One region of the Janthinobacterium sp. SUN118 genome, then DNA from elsewhere that is predicted to be linked to it. Evidence: predicted binding sites of a transcription regulator. Region 1 holds the regulator's gene; the other holds the start of a gene.
The links. The regulator HrcA, encoded in region 1, represses chaperone genes, less so after heat shock. The targets are predictions, from matches to a motif close to TTAGCACTCNNNNNNNNNGAGTGCTAA.

Region 1 (7,888 bases):
AGACCCTACGATGACCAAAGTGTATACCAACCTGCTGCTCGAACGCCGTGGCCATACGGCCCTGGTGACCCTCGACAACCCGCCTGCCCATACGTGGACCCAGGCCAGCCTGAACGCGCTGACGCAACTGGTGGCCGACCTGAATGCCGATCCGGACATCTACGCGCTCGTGATCACGGGCGGCGGCGCCAAGTTCTTCTCGGCCGGCGCCGACTTGAACGTGTTTGCCGATGGCAACAAGGACACGGCCTTCGCCATGGCGGCCGCGTTTGGCGAGGCGTTCGAGGCGCTGTCCGCGTTTCGCGGCGTCAGCATCGCCGCCATCAATGGCTATGCCATGGGCGGCGGGCTGGAATGTGCGCTGGCCTGCGATATCCGCATTGCCGAGGAGCATGCGCAAATGGCCTTGCCGGAAGCATCCGTCGGCTTGCTGCCGTGCGCGGGCGGCACGCAGCACTTGCCGTGGCTGGTGGGCGAAGGCTGGGCCAAGCGCATGATCTTATGTGGCGAGCGCGTCGATGCTGCCAAGGCCCTGGCCATCGGTCTCGTCGAGGAAGTCGTGCCGACCGGCAAGGCTGCCGCCACGGCGCTGGCCCTGGCGGCCAAGGTGGCGCGCCAGAGCCCCAGTAGCGTGACGGCATGCAAGACCCTGATCCAGGGCGCGCGCAGCCGTCCGCTGGTCGAGTCCCTGCCCGACGAACGCACCTTGTTCCTCGGCCTGTTCGATACGCAAGACCAGAAAGAGGGCGTGCAAGCGTTCCTCGAAAAACGCGCGGCGGAGTGGAAGAATGGCTGAAAGCACCCTGATTGATACGGTGAAGCTCGAGGAGCGCGACTGTCCCGGCGGCATGAAGCTGGGCGTCATCACCCTCGATGCGCCGAAATCGCTGCATGCGCTGACCCTGGACATGATCCGCGTGCTCGATGCTGCCCTCGTGCGCTGGGCCGACGATGATGCCATCGCCTGCGTGGTGCTGCAATCGTCGACGGACAAGGCCTTTTGCGCCGGCGGCGACGTGCGCAGCCTGCGCTCGGCCGTGATGGAACAGCGTGGCGTGGTACCGAACCCGCAGGCGCTGGCCTTCTTTGCCGAGGAGTACCGGCTCGACCACCGCATCCATACCTATGCGAAACCGCTGCTGGTGTGGGGCGGCGGCATCGTCATGGGCGGCGGCCTGGGCCTGATGGCGGGCGCCAGCCACCGCGTGGTGACGGAAAGCACGCGCATCGCCATGCCGGAAATCACCATCGGCCTGTTCCCCGACGTGGGCGGCAGCTGGTTCCTGGGCCGCATGCCGGGACGCAGCGGCCTGTTCCTGGGCTTGACGGGCGCGCCGCTGAACGCGGCCGACGCGCTGTTTGCGGGCCTGGGCGACCATTTCCTGCGCCAGGAAGAGCGCGCCATGGTGCTCGACGCGCTGGCGCTGGCGCAATGGCAAGCGAGCCCGCAGGCCAATCACCAGCAGCTGAGCCGTTTGCTGCGCGGTTTTTCGGCGCCGGCGTCGCTGTTGCCCGTGTCCGAAGTGCGGGCCAATTTCGACGCCATCGCCGCGCTGACGCAAGCGCCTACTCTGCCCGAAGTGGTGGCCGCCATTGCCGCGTATGACGGCGATTCTGCCTGGCTGCAAAAGGCCGCGCATGCGCTGGACAAGGGCGCACCCAGCTCGGCCGCCCTGGTGTGGGCCATGCGCGAGCGCACGCGGCATCTGAGCCTGGCGCAAGTGTTTCAGCTGGAATTGATTGTCGCTGTGCAATGTTGCGCCCATGGCGACTTCAGCGAAGGCGTACGCGCCTTGCTGATCGACAAAGATAACGCGCCGCAGTGGCAGCCGGCCAGCCTGGCTGACGTCAGCGCAGCGTATCTGGACGAGTATTTTGCGGCGCCGTGGACGCAGCATCCCTTGGCTGACTTATCCATTTAAACATTTAAGTAGTGCATAAAAATGCTCAGGGCGCGGCGCCTTGCCGAAGCCAGTACGACGAGTACGATTCGGCAAGGCAACAACGCCAAGGGCTTTTTAGGCGCGACAGGAGACATACACATGCAACATATCGCTTTCATCGGCCTGGGCAACATGGGCGCGCCGATGGCCCGCAACCTGGTCGCCGCCGGCTTCCATGTATCCGTCTTCGACCTGGCGCCGGCCGCCGTGGCCTCGCTGGTCGAGGCGGGCGCTACGGCTGCCGTGTCCGCCAGCGCGGCCGTGCAGACGGCCGACGCCGTCATCACCATGTTGCCGGCCAACAAGCATGTGCAGGAGCTGTACCTGGCCGAAGGCGGCGTGCTCGATTCGGCCAAGGCCGGCGCTCTGTTCATCGATTGCAGCACCATCGCCGCCGATGTGGCGCGGCAAGTGGCGCAGGCGGCCACGGCACGCGGCTTTGCCATGATCGATGCGCCCGTCTCGGGCGGCACGGCCGGCGCGGTGGCCGGCACCTTGACCTTCATCGTGGGTGGACCGGACGCGGCCTTGCAGCAGGCGCGGCCTTTGCTGGAAAAGATGGGCAAGAACATTTTCCATGCAGGCGAGGCCGGGGCGGGCCAGGTGGCGAAGATTTGCAATAACATGCTGCTGGGTATCTTGATGGCCGGTACGGCCGAGGCATTGAACCTGGGCGTGGCGCATGGGCTGGACCCGAAAGTCTTGTCCGACATCATGGCCAAGAGCTCGGGCCGCAACTGGACCCTGGAAGTGTACAACCCGTGGCCAGGCGTCATGGAAGGCACGCCCGCTTCGCGCAATTACAGCGGCGGCTTCGGCACGGCGCTGATGCTGAAGGACCTGGGCCTGGCGCAGCAGGCCAGCCTGTCGTCGAATGCCGCCACGCCATTGGGCGGCCTGGTGCGCCAGCTGTACCAGGTGCATGCCCAAGCCGGTTATGCGCAGCAGGATTTTTCCAGCATCGTGCAGTTGCTGCGGCCTGGCTTGCCACAAGCTGCTGAGTGAAAATTTTTGGACAAAAAAAAGCCCGCTGGTGAAAGCGGGCTAAATCCAATTCTTGGAAGAGTTGGAGGAGACAGATGCATTATGCTGCATCGCCACATATAACTCCAATTTATCTTTGGAATATCAAATATTCATTTTGGTGATATCTCTTCCTGGCAGCCGCCAAGCGGCTGCCAGCCACGCTACTTAGCCCGGATTGCAGGCAATTTGCACGGTGGTGACTTTGGCTTCGCCCATGGTGCCCACGCCGGTGCCAGGCGCCACGGCGCACTTCAGGCCAGTTGGCTGGGTAAACACGCTGATGCCATAGTTGTCGCCATCGGCGACAGGCAGCCCCAGCGTAAAGGTCGTGCTGTCCTTCGCCACCGTGGTTTGCGCATTACCGTTGATCAAGACCAGCCCATCCGCCGTCAGGCCCGTAATCGTGCCGCCCACCGTGTAGGTGTTTTGCGAACACAGGACCGATGCTTCGATGCTGACGTAGTGACCGGCCGAACCGGTGCCGCCACTGACGCTGCAATTCATGTGGGCAGGGTTTTGCTTGACCGTGATGTCGTAGCTGGTGCCGTAATCGATGCTCTTGCCAAATTTGAACTTGGTGGCGCCGGCGGCAGGCGTGACGCTGTCGCCGCCGTTGACCAGGATCAGGCCATTGGTGTTCAAATTGCTGATGGTGCCGGTGACTTCATACGAGGCCTTGCCACCGCAAGCAGCCAGTCCCAGGGTCAGCAGCAGCGCGGCGAGTGGGCGCAGGCAGGATAACTTCATGTATTTCTCCAATAGTGTGGTGACGAATCGCGTGGCTTACCGCGGTGTGCAGGTCAGTGTGGCGCTGGTCGTGGCGGCGGAACCCATGGTGCCGACAGTATCGCGGCCATCGGCGCTGGCGGAGCCCTGGAAACGGCACGTCTGGCCCGTCGGATAGGTCGTTATGGAAATATTGTAGGGGATGCCATCAGCGATGGTCGGGAACGTGTAGGCGGTGCTGCCTGCAAGCGGGCTGATGCTGTTGACGCCCATTGCCAGGGTCAGGCCGTTCGCGGTCAGGCCCGTGATCGTGCCGCTCAGCGGATAGGTGTTGGTCTGGCAAACAACCACGGCCGGCGATATGGAGTAGCTCGATGCCTTGCCGCTGCCATTGACCATTTTGCAGACGGCGCCTTTCGGCTGCTGCTTGATGGTGATGTCATAGCGATCATCATTGTTGAGCAGCTTGGTGAAAGTAAAGCCGGAAGCACCCGCCGTGATGGGCAAGCTTTCGTCGCCGTTCTGGAGGATCAAGCCATCTTTTGCCAGGTTCTGGACTTGGCCTTGCAGATACAGATTGCCGCCGCTGCCGCCGCAGGCTGCCAGTGTGGCGGCGCAAGCCGCCGCCAGCATCGAGCGCAGGTACAAATTTTTCATACATTCTCCAAAACGAATTAGGTAGGGTAGCGCAACGCGGACGCTGGCGCCGCATTGGAATGGCGCCTATTTTAGTCTATCTGGCAAGCCGATTGATCTTGCCTTGTATCTCCGTGTAACAATTTTTCTGCGCGAAGCGCCCGCCAGGCCCCATTTGTCGACCGGGCGCCCATGCCGCCAGCGGCGATCGGTGCGACAATACAGGCAGGCCGCGCATCGTGGCGCGGCATCCATTTGCGAGTCCCATGTCACCTACCTCTGTAAAAACGGCCGTGCCGCCCAAGGCCATCCTGTTCGACCTCGACGATACCTTGTGGCCCATCGCCCCCGTGATTGCCGCGGCGGAAACCCTGTTGCACGACTGGCTGGCCACGCATGCGCCGAAGGTGGCGCAGCAGTTTTCCATCGAGCTGTTGCGCCAGCACCGCCTGGCCATGCTCAATGAACAACCGCATTTTCATGGCAACCTGATCGAACTGCGCCGCGCCGGCCTGCTGACCGCCTTCGAGGCCGCCGGCGAGGATCCCGCCCTCGTCGACGGCGCCATCGCCCAGTTCCTGGCCGCGCGCCACCGCGTCCAGCCGTATGACGACGTCCTGCCCGGCCTGGCCTGGCTGGGGCAGCGCATGCTGGTCGGTTCCATTTCGAATGGCAATGCGGACCTTGAAATTATCGGCCTGGCGCAGCATTTCAAGGTATCGATCGCCGCCAGCGACTTTGGCGTGGCCAAGCCCGATGCCAGCATTTTCCTGGCCGGCTGCGCCGCGCTGGGCGTGGCGCCGCGCGACGCCGTGTATGTCGGCGATGATTTATATTTCGATGTGACGGGGGCGCAAGGGGCGGGCATGCGTGCCGTGTGGATGAACCGCAAGGGCAGCGATGCGCACCTGGCGGCCGGCGTGCAGCCCGACGCCATCTGCGCCAACTTTGATGAATTGCTGCTGTGGCTGCAGGGGCAACTGGAAGATTGATCGCCGCTGGCCGGGCGAACGTGCATAATAGCTGCTATTGACGCACGTTTGGCCGCCTTCGCTGCCGTTTGCGTCGCAGAATACTTGCTTAACTACAACATCATGCAACTCGATACACGTGCCCAAACCCTGCTGAAAGCCCTGGTCGAGCGCTATATCGCCGACGGCCTGCCGGTCGGTTCGCGCGCCTTGTCGAAGATTTCCGGCCTCGACCTGTCGCCGGCCACGATCCGCAACATCATGGCCGACCTGGAAGAACTCGGTTATGTGTCCAGCCCGCATACCTCGGCCGGACGCATACCCACGCCGCGCGGTTACCGTATCTTTGTCGACACCTTGCTGACCGTCAAGCATCTGGACGAGCATCTGGTGGAGTCGCGCATGCGCCTGCAGACGCCGCAGCCGCAGCGCACCATCGCCAACGCGGCGCAGATGCTGTCGTCGCTGTCGCAATTCGCCGGCGTGGTGCTCAGCCCGCGCCGCGAATCCGTGTTCCAGCAAATCGAATTCCTGCGCCTGTCGGAAAAACGCATCCTGCTCGTCATCGTCGCTCCCGGCGGCGACGTGCAGAACCGCCTGCTGTTGACGGAGGCCGACTACACGCCGGCGCAACTGGTGCAGTCGGCCAACTACATCAACCAGAATTACGGCGGCCTGTCGTTCGACGCCGTGCGCGTGCGCCTGCAGGGCGAGCTGCGCCAGTTGCGCGACGACATGGGCAGCCTGATGCAGGCGGCCGTGGAAGCGGGCAGCGAAGCGATGGCCGACCATAGCGACGATATGGTGATTTCAGGCGAACGCAACTTGCTCAGCGTGAGCGATCTGTCATCGAATATGAGTTCGCTGCGCCAGATGTTCGACATGTTCGAGCAAAAGACGGGCTTGATGCAGCTGCTCGACGTATCGAGCAAGGCGACGGGCGTGCAGATTTTCATCGGCGGCGAATCGAACCTGGTGCCGATGGATGAAATGAGCGTGGTGACGGCGCCGTATGAAGTCAACGGCAAGATCGTGGGAACGCTGGGAGTGATCGGGCCGACCCGCATGGCGTACGAGCGCGTCATCCCGATTGTCGATATCACGGCCAAGCTGCTGTCAAGCGCACTGAGCCATCACTAGGGACAGCTGACCACACCTGCTGCGCGTCGGTTTTGCCAGGCGTTGTATTGCAGGGTATTACGCGAGCCGCTCCCGTGGGAGCGGCAAGCTTGCGTCAGGCTGATTTGTGCGGGCAGGCGACCTTGATGCAGTTGCCGTAGATGGCCAAAGCGTGTTCGGCGATCTTGAAGCCGCGTTCTTCGGCCACTTTTTGCTGGCGGACTTCAATGTCTTCGTCGAAGAATTCCTCGACCCGGCCACAGTCGAGGCACACCAGGTGGTCGTGGTGGGAGCCTTCGTTGAGCTCGAAAATCGCCTTGCCGGTTTCAAAATGGTTGCGGTTAAGCAAGCCGGCTTGTTCGAATTGCGTCAGGACACGGTAGACAGTTGCCAAACCGACATCCATATTGTCGGCCAGCAGAATCTTGTAGACGTCTTCCGCTGTCAGGTGGCGTACCGGGCTACTCTGGAAGATATCGAGTATCTTCAGCCGTGGCAGGGTCGCTTTCAGGCCGCTTGCCTTGAGATCACTAGGATTGTTACTCATGTTTGTTGCTCGTATGTGGGTCAGGTGCTTTATCATATAGCGTTTTAGCGGGGAGTGCCAAAATATGCATTTTTTGGCTGGCCGGTCACTCCTGGCGTTTTGTTCATCAAATTGAGGTCATTTATGCGCGTAACACCGGCTGTATTGCCATCTCTCTGGCACCGTATTTCATTTCGAGCTCCAGTCGTGGCGGGCATGGTCTGTGTCGCGCTGACGCTGTCTGGCTGTGCCAGCCGCGGCATCCTTGGCGAAAAGCCCGCCGTCACGCTGAAAGAGGGCAAGGAAGTCGTACCCGAGCAAGGCGCGCAGACGACGACCGTCACGCCGCTGCAGAAATTCATGTGGTTTTTCTCGCCCTATCGTCCTGACATTCAACAAGGCAACTTTATCTCCGAAGAGATGCTGGCCCAGTTGAAAGTGGGCATGACGCGCGACCAGGTGCGTTTCGTCCTCGGCACCTCCCTGCTGACCGATATCTTCCATGCGGACCGCTGGGATTACCCATTCCGCCTGGCCCGTGGCAATGGCGAAACCACCAGCAGCCGCGTAGTCGTGTTCTTCGACAAGGAAGGCAAAGTGGCGCGCTTCGAAGGCGGCAACCTGCCGACCGAGAAAGAATACATCGACCGCATCGCCGGACCATCGCCATTCGCCAAGGTGGCCAAGGCCGATGTGCCAGCCGCTGTCGTGCCGTCGCCCGTGGCGCCGAGCGCCGTGCCGGTGCCGGCCGATGCCACGCCCGCCATTCCTGTGAGCAAGCCTGACGTGGCACCGGCGCCTGCCGCCGAGCCTGCACCTACTGCCGAGCCCACCAAATAAGTTGCTGTAAGAGAATAAAATGACTGAACTGAAAATTGCCATCGCCGGCGCCAGTGGCCGCATGGGCCATATCCTGATCGAAGCGGTCAGCAACGCGCCCG
Region 2 (7,888 bases), 720 kb from region 1:
CAGGACGCCACGCCGCTGGTGGAAACGGGCCTGGCCTGGCGCCGCGACAACCCGTCCGCCGTGCTGCAAGGCTTCCTGGCCCTGCTGCGCATGCAAATCGCCGCTGGCGGTCAATAAATTAAGTGGCCGCTAAGGCAAAAAAGCTGCCGCAGGGCCATACTACGCAACCTTCGCTTTAAACAAAGAAAGAAACTCCATGCTGATACACCCGATGCCCAATCCGATTGCCATCCAGATCGGCCCGCTGGCCGTGCACTGGTACGGCCTGATGTATGTGCTGGCCTTTGCCCTGTTCATCATCCTGGGCCGGGTGCGCATCAAGCAGCCGCATATCGCCGCGCTGGGCTGGAAGAAGGAAGACCTCGACGACATGCTGTTCTACGGCATGCTGGGCGTGGTGATCGGCGGCCGCCTGGGCGAAGTGCTGTTCTACCGCCCCGCATACTTCATGCACAATCCGCTCGAAATCTTCATGGTCTGGCATGGCGGCATGTCCTTCCATGGCGGCTTCCTCGGCGTCATCGTCGCCATGTACCTGTGGAGCCGCAAGGCAGGCCGCAACCTGTTCGACGTGCTCGATTTCATCGCCCCGCTGGTGCCGCTCGGCTACGCGGCCGGCCGCCTGGGCAACTTCATCAATGCCGAATTGCCGGGCCGCATCGCGCCGGACACCCTGCCGTGGGCCATGCAATGGCCGGGCATTCCGTATCCCGTGCACCCGTCGCCGATCTACCAGATGCTGGTCGACGGCATCCTGGTGTTCATCATCCTGTGGCTGTACGCGCGCAAGCAGCATCCGCGCATGGCCGTGGGCGCCATGTTCACCCTGCTGTACGGCTGCGCGCGCTTCTTCACCGAGTACTTCCGCACGCCGGACTGGGAAGTCGTGTGGCTGGGCGTGCCGATCACCTCGGGCCAGATGCTGTCGCTGCCGATGATCGTCGGCGCCATCGCGCTGCTCGTCTGGGCCTATAAGAGCCAGGTGATGGCGACGCCGCCGACCAAGGCGCGCCCAGCCCAGGCCTGACACGCCGTTCCAGGCGGAGGGCGGCGGCACGCGCTGCGCCATCCGCCCCCGGCCTGGCGTGATCCGCCACAATCTTTCCCTCTATGCATTAAAATTTCCCAATGGAATGGACTTGCTTTTGGGATAAGGGGTATGATCGTTTTACCCTGCCGCCAAACCAAGGCAGGCGCTCATGATCTGACGGACATTCGAGCCAGGGAGCCCAGCCTATGCAGCTTGCCAGGAAGACCACGACGTTCTGGATAGCCCTGGGCGCCGCTTATATAGTGGCGCAGCTGGCCCTGACGGCATTTGCCGGCCGGCATGCCCAGGCTGTGGGCTACCTGTTCAACCTGCTGGCGCCCTTGCTGGCCCTGGCCGCCTGCTGCCGCTGCGCCCGCCTGAGCGCGCCAGGCATCGTGCGCACGGGCTGGAGCCTGTTTGCGGCGGCCATGCTGTTCTGGAGCGTGGGCATGGCGCTGTCCGCCTGGCAAGACCTGAGCGGACAGGTGGCGTCCGACACCACGTATTTCTCCGATTTTGCCTATTTCATGTATGGCGCGCCCCTGCTGCTGGCCATTTCCTCGGTCAGCGACCAGCATCCCTCGCGCAGCCTGCAATGGCTGGACGCCGTGCAAGTCTTGCTGGCAGCCTATCTGGCCTATACGGCCATCTTTTCCGTCTCGCCATTTGCCCAGCGCTCGATCGCGCCGATTCCCGCCAGCCTGCTGGTGGTGACGTACAACGTGGAAAACCTGGTCCTGGCCTGCTGCGCCTCGCTGCGCCTGCTGGCGCACCGCCGGGATGGCGAGCAGGGCCGCTTTTACCTGCTGCTCAGCGTTTTCCTCTGGTGCTACGCCGGCTGCGCCGGCGCCTACAATTACCTGACCCTGCATGCGCTCGCCGGGCCGATCCTGACCGAGTTGCTGCCAAGCGTGCCATTCCTGCTGCTGGCCGTGCTGGCTGCGCAAACCCGGCCGCAGGAGGAAGCGGCGCGGCCACGGCATGCCCCGCCGCCGCTGACATTGCTGATCGACAACTTCAGTCCCATCTTCTTCACGGCGGCCTTGCTGGGATTGGGTTTCGTCGTGCTGCGCGACCATTTCTACCTGGCGGCCACCTCGCTGTTTGTCGCGCTGACCGTCCACGCGCTGCGCTCGGCCACCCTGCAAAGCCGCTACATGCAAAGCGAGCTGGCCTTGCGCACCGCGCACGAGCTGCTGGAGAAACTGTCGCTGACGGATGGCTTGACGGGCGTCGCCAACCGGCGCTGCTTCGACCAGACCCTGCAGGGCGAATGGCAGCGCGCCGCGCGCGACGGCAAGCCGCTGGCTCTGCTGATCATCGATATCGATTTTTTCAAGAGCCTCAACGACAGCTTTGGCCACCCGTATGGCGACGCCTGCCTGGTGCAGATCGCCGCGGCCCTGCGTTCGGCATTGCCGCGCGCCAGCGACCTGGTGGCACGCTTTGGCGGCGAAGAGTTTGCCGCCATCCTGCCGGCCACCGGACACGCGGGCGCAAAGGCAGTGGCGCAAAAGATGCAGGAAGCGATCGCCGCCGCCGCCATCGCCCAGGCCCCGTCGCGCGGCGGACTAGTGACGGCCAGCATCGGCCTGGCCCTGAATGCCGACAGACAGACGCCGGAACAATTGCTCGCGGCCGCCGACCAGGCCCTGTACCGGGCCAAGCAACATGGCCGCAACCGCATCGAGGGCGACGGCGCGACGGCGCCTAGGCTGTCAACTTGCCTGTAATGACCTTCCATTGCGCCGGCGTCACGGGCGTGATGGACAAGCGGCTGCCCTTCTTCAACAGCAGCATGTCTTCCAGTTCCGGCATCTGGCGCATCTCGGACAGGGGCAGCAGCGCCGTCTTCCTGACACCGCGCACGTCGACGCTGATCCAGCGCGGCTGTTCTGGCGTGGCTTTCGGATCGAAGTATTTGCCGCCCTCTTCAAACTGGCTGTGATCGGGATACGCCGTGCTGGCCACTTCGGCCACGCCGGCCACGCCCGGCTGCGGGCAGCTGGAGTGATAGAACAGCACGCCATCGCCCACTTTCATCCCATCGCGCATGAAATTGCGCGCCTGGTAGTTGCGCACGCCAAACCACGGCATGGTGTGCCGGGGCGCCGCCATCAGGTCGTCGATGCTCACTTCATCCGGTTCCGATTTCATCAGCCAATATTGTTTCATCAAATCTCCCGTATCAAGGCAACAGACGTAAAAAAACGGTTGCGCATCGTGATGCCGCAACCGTTTTCAGTTGTACTACAAATTGGGCCCCGCCTGTGCCGCTATGCCGGCATCCCGAACCAAACGGTTCAAGGTGGTCACGTTAGTTCAATTTCGGGTTCGTCGAACGAGCGACGCTCACTCCCATCAAACAAAATTCGCAACCGATGCGCATAAATGGTTCAAGGAATATATGGCAATCGCGAACACCGCAGGGTAGACCCAAGTTTACTCCTTTGGTCGCGCATCGCAAAGACAAATCGTCGCGTACGCGCTTAAAAAAGGTTTTCCTGGGGCGTCAGTGCGCTGTCCAGGACGGTATGCATGGCCGAGATCTTTTGCTTCACTTCCAGTATCGTCAATTCCGACAGCGGACCTTGCGGTGACTTGACGGAGAGAAACTCTGCCGCCACGCCCAGCGCGGCCAACACGGCGATGCGGTCGTTGCCCTTGACCTTGCCGGCGTCGCGGATGGCCTTCATCTTGCTATCGAGATAGATCGCCGCTTCGCGCAAGGCGCGCTCTTCGCCATCGCGGCACACCATGCTGTAGGCCTGGCCCATGATATTGACATCGACACGCGGCATTACGCTTCCTTCTCGTTCTCGGCAAGGTGATCGCCGGTGACAGCGGCGGCTTCCGAAGCGGCTTGCTCCAGGCCGGCCTGCACCAGTTCCGGGATTTTTTCCAGCAAGGCTTCCACGCGCTCCTGCGCCTCGCGCATGCGTTGCACATACAGCGCGTTTTCGGCGGCCAGGGCGACATTGTCCTTGCGCAATTGCGCGTTTTCACGGCGCAGCGCATGGGTCATTTCAGCCAGCAGGCCGATTTTGTCGGATAATTCGTTGAATTCGGAAATCATCCCGCCACTATAGGGCGGACGCTCCCCGGGCGTCAATCGAATCAGGCCGCTGTCACACATATTTACATCAATGCAGCGCAGTTGCCGTGAAATACATGCTTTTTAACGCCACGGCGCGCTTGCGGCCTTGCGGCAAGCCGTCCTAGCGATGCCCTTCGAAGTCCGGTTCGATGTCCAGGCTGCCGTAGCGGTTTTCGCACGAACGGCGCGTCAATTCCTGCTTGCCGCCCTTGCCGTCGAGCACCATCGTCAAGTCGCGGCACGTGGTAAAACTGCCCGGCTTGGTGCCGGTCGCGGATGGCGTCAAGGTCACCAGCAAGGCCTGGGCATTGCCCAGCCCCTTGTTGCTCCACTGGCGGCTCTTGCCATCCTCTTCATCCTTCAAGGTGCGCACGGCCGCCTTCAGCAGCGATGCCTGCTCTTTGGCATTCAGCTTGGCCACCGTCACGTCCGACAGGAAAGGCGGATACACGACGGGCGCCGGGTCCTTGCCCTGCACATCCCAGTTGCCGCTGTTCTGCGAACAGGTGCGCCGGCTCAGGCCCTGCGTCTTGCCGCCAGCCGTGACGACGAACTTCAGGTCGCGGCACATGTGCGCCTTCAGGCTGTGCTCGGTCATGCCGGAATTGCTGAAGTTATACGTGGCTTTCACCAGCACGCCGCTGTCGCCGCCGTTGTCCCACACATGCGCTTCCTGGTCGTCGTCATCCTTGTTCAAGTCGTTGAACAGGTCATTGAGCAGCATTTCCTTTTCCAGCGGCGTCAGGGTCGCCACGGTGATCTCGTCGACGATGGTGGCCGCTGGCGCGGCAGCCGTTTGCGCGACGGCATGGCCCAGGCAGGCGAGGCCGATGACGGTGGCGCCTAGCAGGCGCAGCGCAGGACGGGAAACAGGATAGGACATGGTGTGCTGCATGGTGTGCTTTCTGGCGCAGTGGCGATATTGATATGTAATATCAATCATCTTATCAAATTTCATAGTGAAATCTGTTTCCTGTGTGTACAGGAACGCCCCCCATCCGGACGACATGCTAGAGTCGCTGCTGTTGCTGACGCCCGGGAACTAGGCTTGCGCCAGCGCAAACCCTGCGTAAATGCAGGCTGCGCAGAACGTCTATGCATATCTTCCCGGAGAATAAGCCCTTGAATAAGCCCCCTACCGTCCCTATAATTAGCACTCGTTAGTAGAGAGTGCTAACAAACTCTTTCGTAGCAATCCTCAGGAAATGATGGTGCTTGCCAGGCCACTGCAGGGAATGCTACGCGGCGGGCGACGCCGCGATGCACCACTGCCGGATACGGGCAAGGACAGGATGACATGGGGTTTGCTTGACCGTTGCGGGCTGCTTTCAACGGCGGTCACTGAAAGCAGGCCTGGCGCTGTGCCAGGCATGTATTCATTTAGCAACACTTATCCATTGAACTTTAAGGAGTTTTGTATGAATCTGCGCCCATTGAACGATCGCGTCATCGTCAAACGCCTCGACCAGGAAACCAAGACTGCGTCCGGCCTCATCATTCCTGATGCAGCTGCTGAAAAACCGGATCAAGGCGAAGTCCTTGCCGTAGGCAATGGCAAGATTCTCGACGACGGCAAAGTCCGTCCTCTGGATGTCAAAGTGGGCGACCGCGTCCTGTTCGGCAAGTACGCCGGCCAAACCGTCAAAGTTGACGGCGATGAGCTGCTGGTCATGCGCGAAGAAGACATCATGGCGATCGTCGTCAAGTAATTGTTTCCACGTTGTAGACAGATACATCCCGAAACTCAGGAGAATTGAACATGGCAGCTAAAGAAGTAGTATTCGGCGACGCAGCGCGCGCCAAGATGGTCGAAGGCGTCAACATCCTCGCCAACGCAGTCAAAGTAACGCTGGGCCCGAAAGGCCGCAACGTGGTCCTGGAGCGCTCGTTCGGCGCCCCTACCGTCACCAAGGATGGTGTGTCGGTAGCGAAAGAAGTTGAACTCAAAGACAAGCTCATGAACATGGGCGCGCAAATGGTCAAGGAAGTTGCTTCCCGCACCAGCGACAACGCCGGCGACGGCACCACCACCGCGACCGTGCTGGCACAAGCCATCGTGCGCGAAGGCATGAAGTTCGTTGCCGCCGGCATGAACCCGATGGACCTGAAGCGCGGTATCGACAAAGCTGTTGCAGCAACCGTCGAAGAACTGGCGAAAATCGCCCGTCCTTGCACCACGACCAAGGAAATCGCCCAGGTTGGCGCGATCTCGGCCAACTCGGACTACTCGATCGGCGAGCGTATCGCTGAAGCGATGGAAAAAGTCGGCAAGGAAGGCGTCATCACCGTTGAAGACGGCAAGTCGCTGAACGACGAGCTGGACATCGTTGAAGGCATGCAGTTCGACCGCGGTTACCTGTCGCCTTACTTCATCAACAACCCAGAGAAGCAAGTTGCCGTACTGGACAGCCCATTCGTCCTGCTGTGCGACAAGAAAATCTCGAACATCCGTGACCTGCTGCCGGTACTGGAACAAGTCGCAAAAGCTGGCCGTCCACTGCTGATCATCGCCGAAGACATCGAAGGCGAAGCGCTGGCGACCCTGGTTGTGAACAACATCCGCGGCATCCTGAAAACCTGCGCAGTGAAAGCACCTGGCTTCGGCGACCGCCGCAAAGCCATGCTGGAAGACATCGCTGTCCTGACCGGTGGTCAAGTGATCGCTGAAGAAGTCGGCCTGACCCTGGAAAAAGTGACCCTGGCCGAACTGGGCCAGGCGAAACGCATCGAAGTGGGCAAGGAAAACACCATCGTTATCGATGGCGCCGGCGAAGCTGCCTCGATCGAAGCACGCGTGAAACAAGTGCGCGTACAGATCGAAGAAGCGACCTCGGACTACGACCGTGAAAAACTGCAAGAGCGCGTAGCCAAACTGGCTGGCGGCGTTGCCGTGATCAAGGTTGGCGCAGCCACCGAAGTCGAAATGAAAGAGAAAAAAGCCCGCGTTGAAGATGCACTGCACGCAACCCGCGCTGCCGTCGAAGAAGGCATCGTGCCAGGCGGCGGCGTAGCCCTGCTGCGCGCACGCGCCAACATCACGGTCAAGGGCGACAATCCTGATCAAGATGCCGGTATCAAGATCGTCCTGCGCGCAATGGAAGAGCCACTGCGCATGATCGTGCAAAACGCTGGCGAAGAAGCTTCGGTCGTCGTGGCAGCCGTACTGGCTGGCTCGGGCAACTACGGCTACAACGCTGCCAACGGCACGTATGGCGACATGGTTGAAATGGGCGTCCTGGACCCAGCCAAAGTGACCCGTTCGGCGCTGCAAAACGCCGCTTCGATCGCTTCGCTGATGCTGACGACCGACTGCATGGTCTGCGAAATCGCTGACGACAAGGCAGGCGGCGGCATGGGCGGCGGCATGGGTGGTATGGGCGGCATGGGCGGCATGGACGGCATGATGTAATGTCCTGCGGCTCCGCGCGCAGGCGACGGCGCGCGGAGCCGCCTGCGCCGGGCAGGAACAGGCAGGCCAAAAGCTGCCAGTGCCTCCCCGGCGGCCCCGAAAAGCTATCTTCTCCGGAAGGTAGCTTTTTTTTCGCCTGTTGACGTGGCCAGCCCGTTTGGCCAGCCCGGCGATTGCCGGCCTGTGCGTTTTGCTTTAGCATGGCCGCCATCGACCTTCTTTCTCACGCCCACACCACCATGCCGCCACGCGCCTCCTCTTCCAAAACCGCCATCATCGCCGGCACCCTGGCCGGCTTGCTGGCTGCCGCCCTGGCTGCCTTTTACGTCTACCAGCAGCCCGCGCAGCACGG

Region 2: a site for HrcA is predicted at 5,278-5,304, ahead of groES (co-chaperone GroES). Genes of this name have one in related genera too.

What each region holds. Positions count from the first base shown of each region.
Region 1 covers NZ_JAPUBV010000001.1:121,095-128,982, forward strand. The annotation lists gene O0880_RS00530 (acyl-CoA dehydrogenase family protein) at 1-14, shown strand, start outside; gene O0880_RS00535 (enoyl-CoA hydratase) at 11-796, shown strand; gene O0880_RS00540 (enoyl-CoA hydratase/isomerase family protein) at 789-1,922, shown strand; gene mmsB (3-hydroxyisobutyrate dehydrogenase) at 1,944-2,948, shown strand; gene O0880_RS00550 (hypothetical protein) at 3,135-3,716, opposite strand; gene O0880_RS00555 (hypothetical protein) at 3,753-4,352, opposite strand; gene O0880_RS00560 (HAD family hydrolase) at 4,598-5,323, shown strand; gene hrcA (heat-inducible transcriptional repressor HrcA) at 5,426-6,442, shown strand; gene fur (ferric iron uptake transcriptional regulator) at 6,537-6,968, opposite strand; gene O0880_RS00575 (outer membrane protein assembly factor BamE) at 7,092-7,787, shown strand; gene dapB (4-hydroxy-tetrahydrodipicolinate reductase) at 7,807-7,888, shown strand, end outside.
Region 2 covers NZ_JAPUBV010000001.1:845,213-853,100, reverse strand. The annotation lists gene O0880_RS03885 (LysR family transcriptional regulator) at 1-117, shown strand, start outside; gene lgt (prolipoprotein diacylglyceryl transferase) at 197-1,027, shown strand; gene O0880_RS03875 (GGDEF domain-containing protein) at 1,237-2,763, shown strand; gene O0880_RS03870 (EVE domain-containing protein) at 2,741-3,205, opposite strand; RNA gene ssrS (6S RNA) at 3,288-3,465, opposite strand; gene O0880_RS03860 (cell division protein ZapA) at 3,520-3,831, opposite strand; gene O0880_RS03855 (DUF904 domain-containing protein) at 3,831-4,106, opposite strand; gene O0880_RS03850 (hypothetical protein) at 4,249-5,010, opposite strand; gene groES (co-chaperone GroES) at 5,546-5,836, shown strand; gene groL (chaperonin GroEL) at 5,887-7,536, shown strand; gene O0880_RS03835 (hypothetical protein) at 7,737-7,888, shown strand, end outside.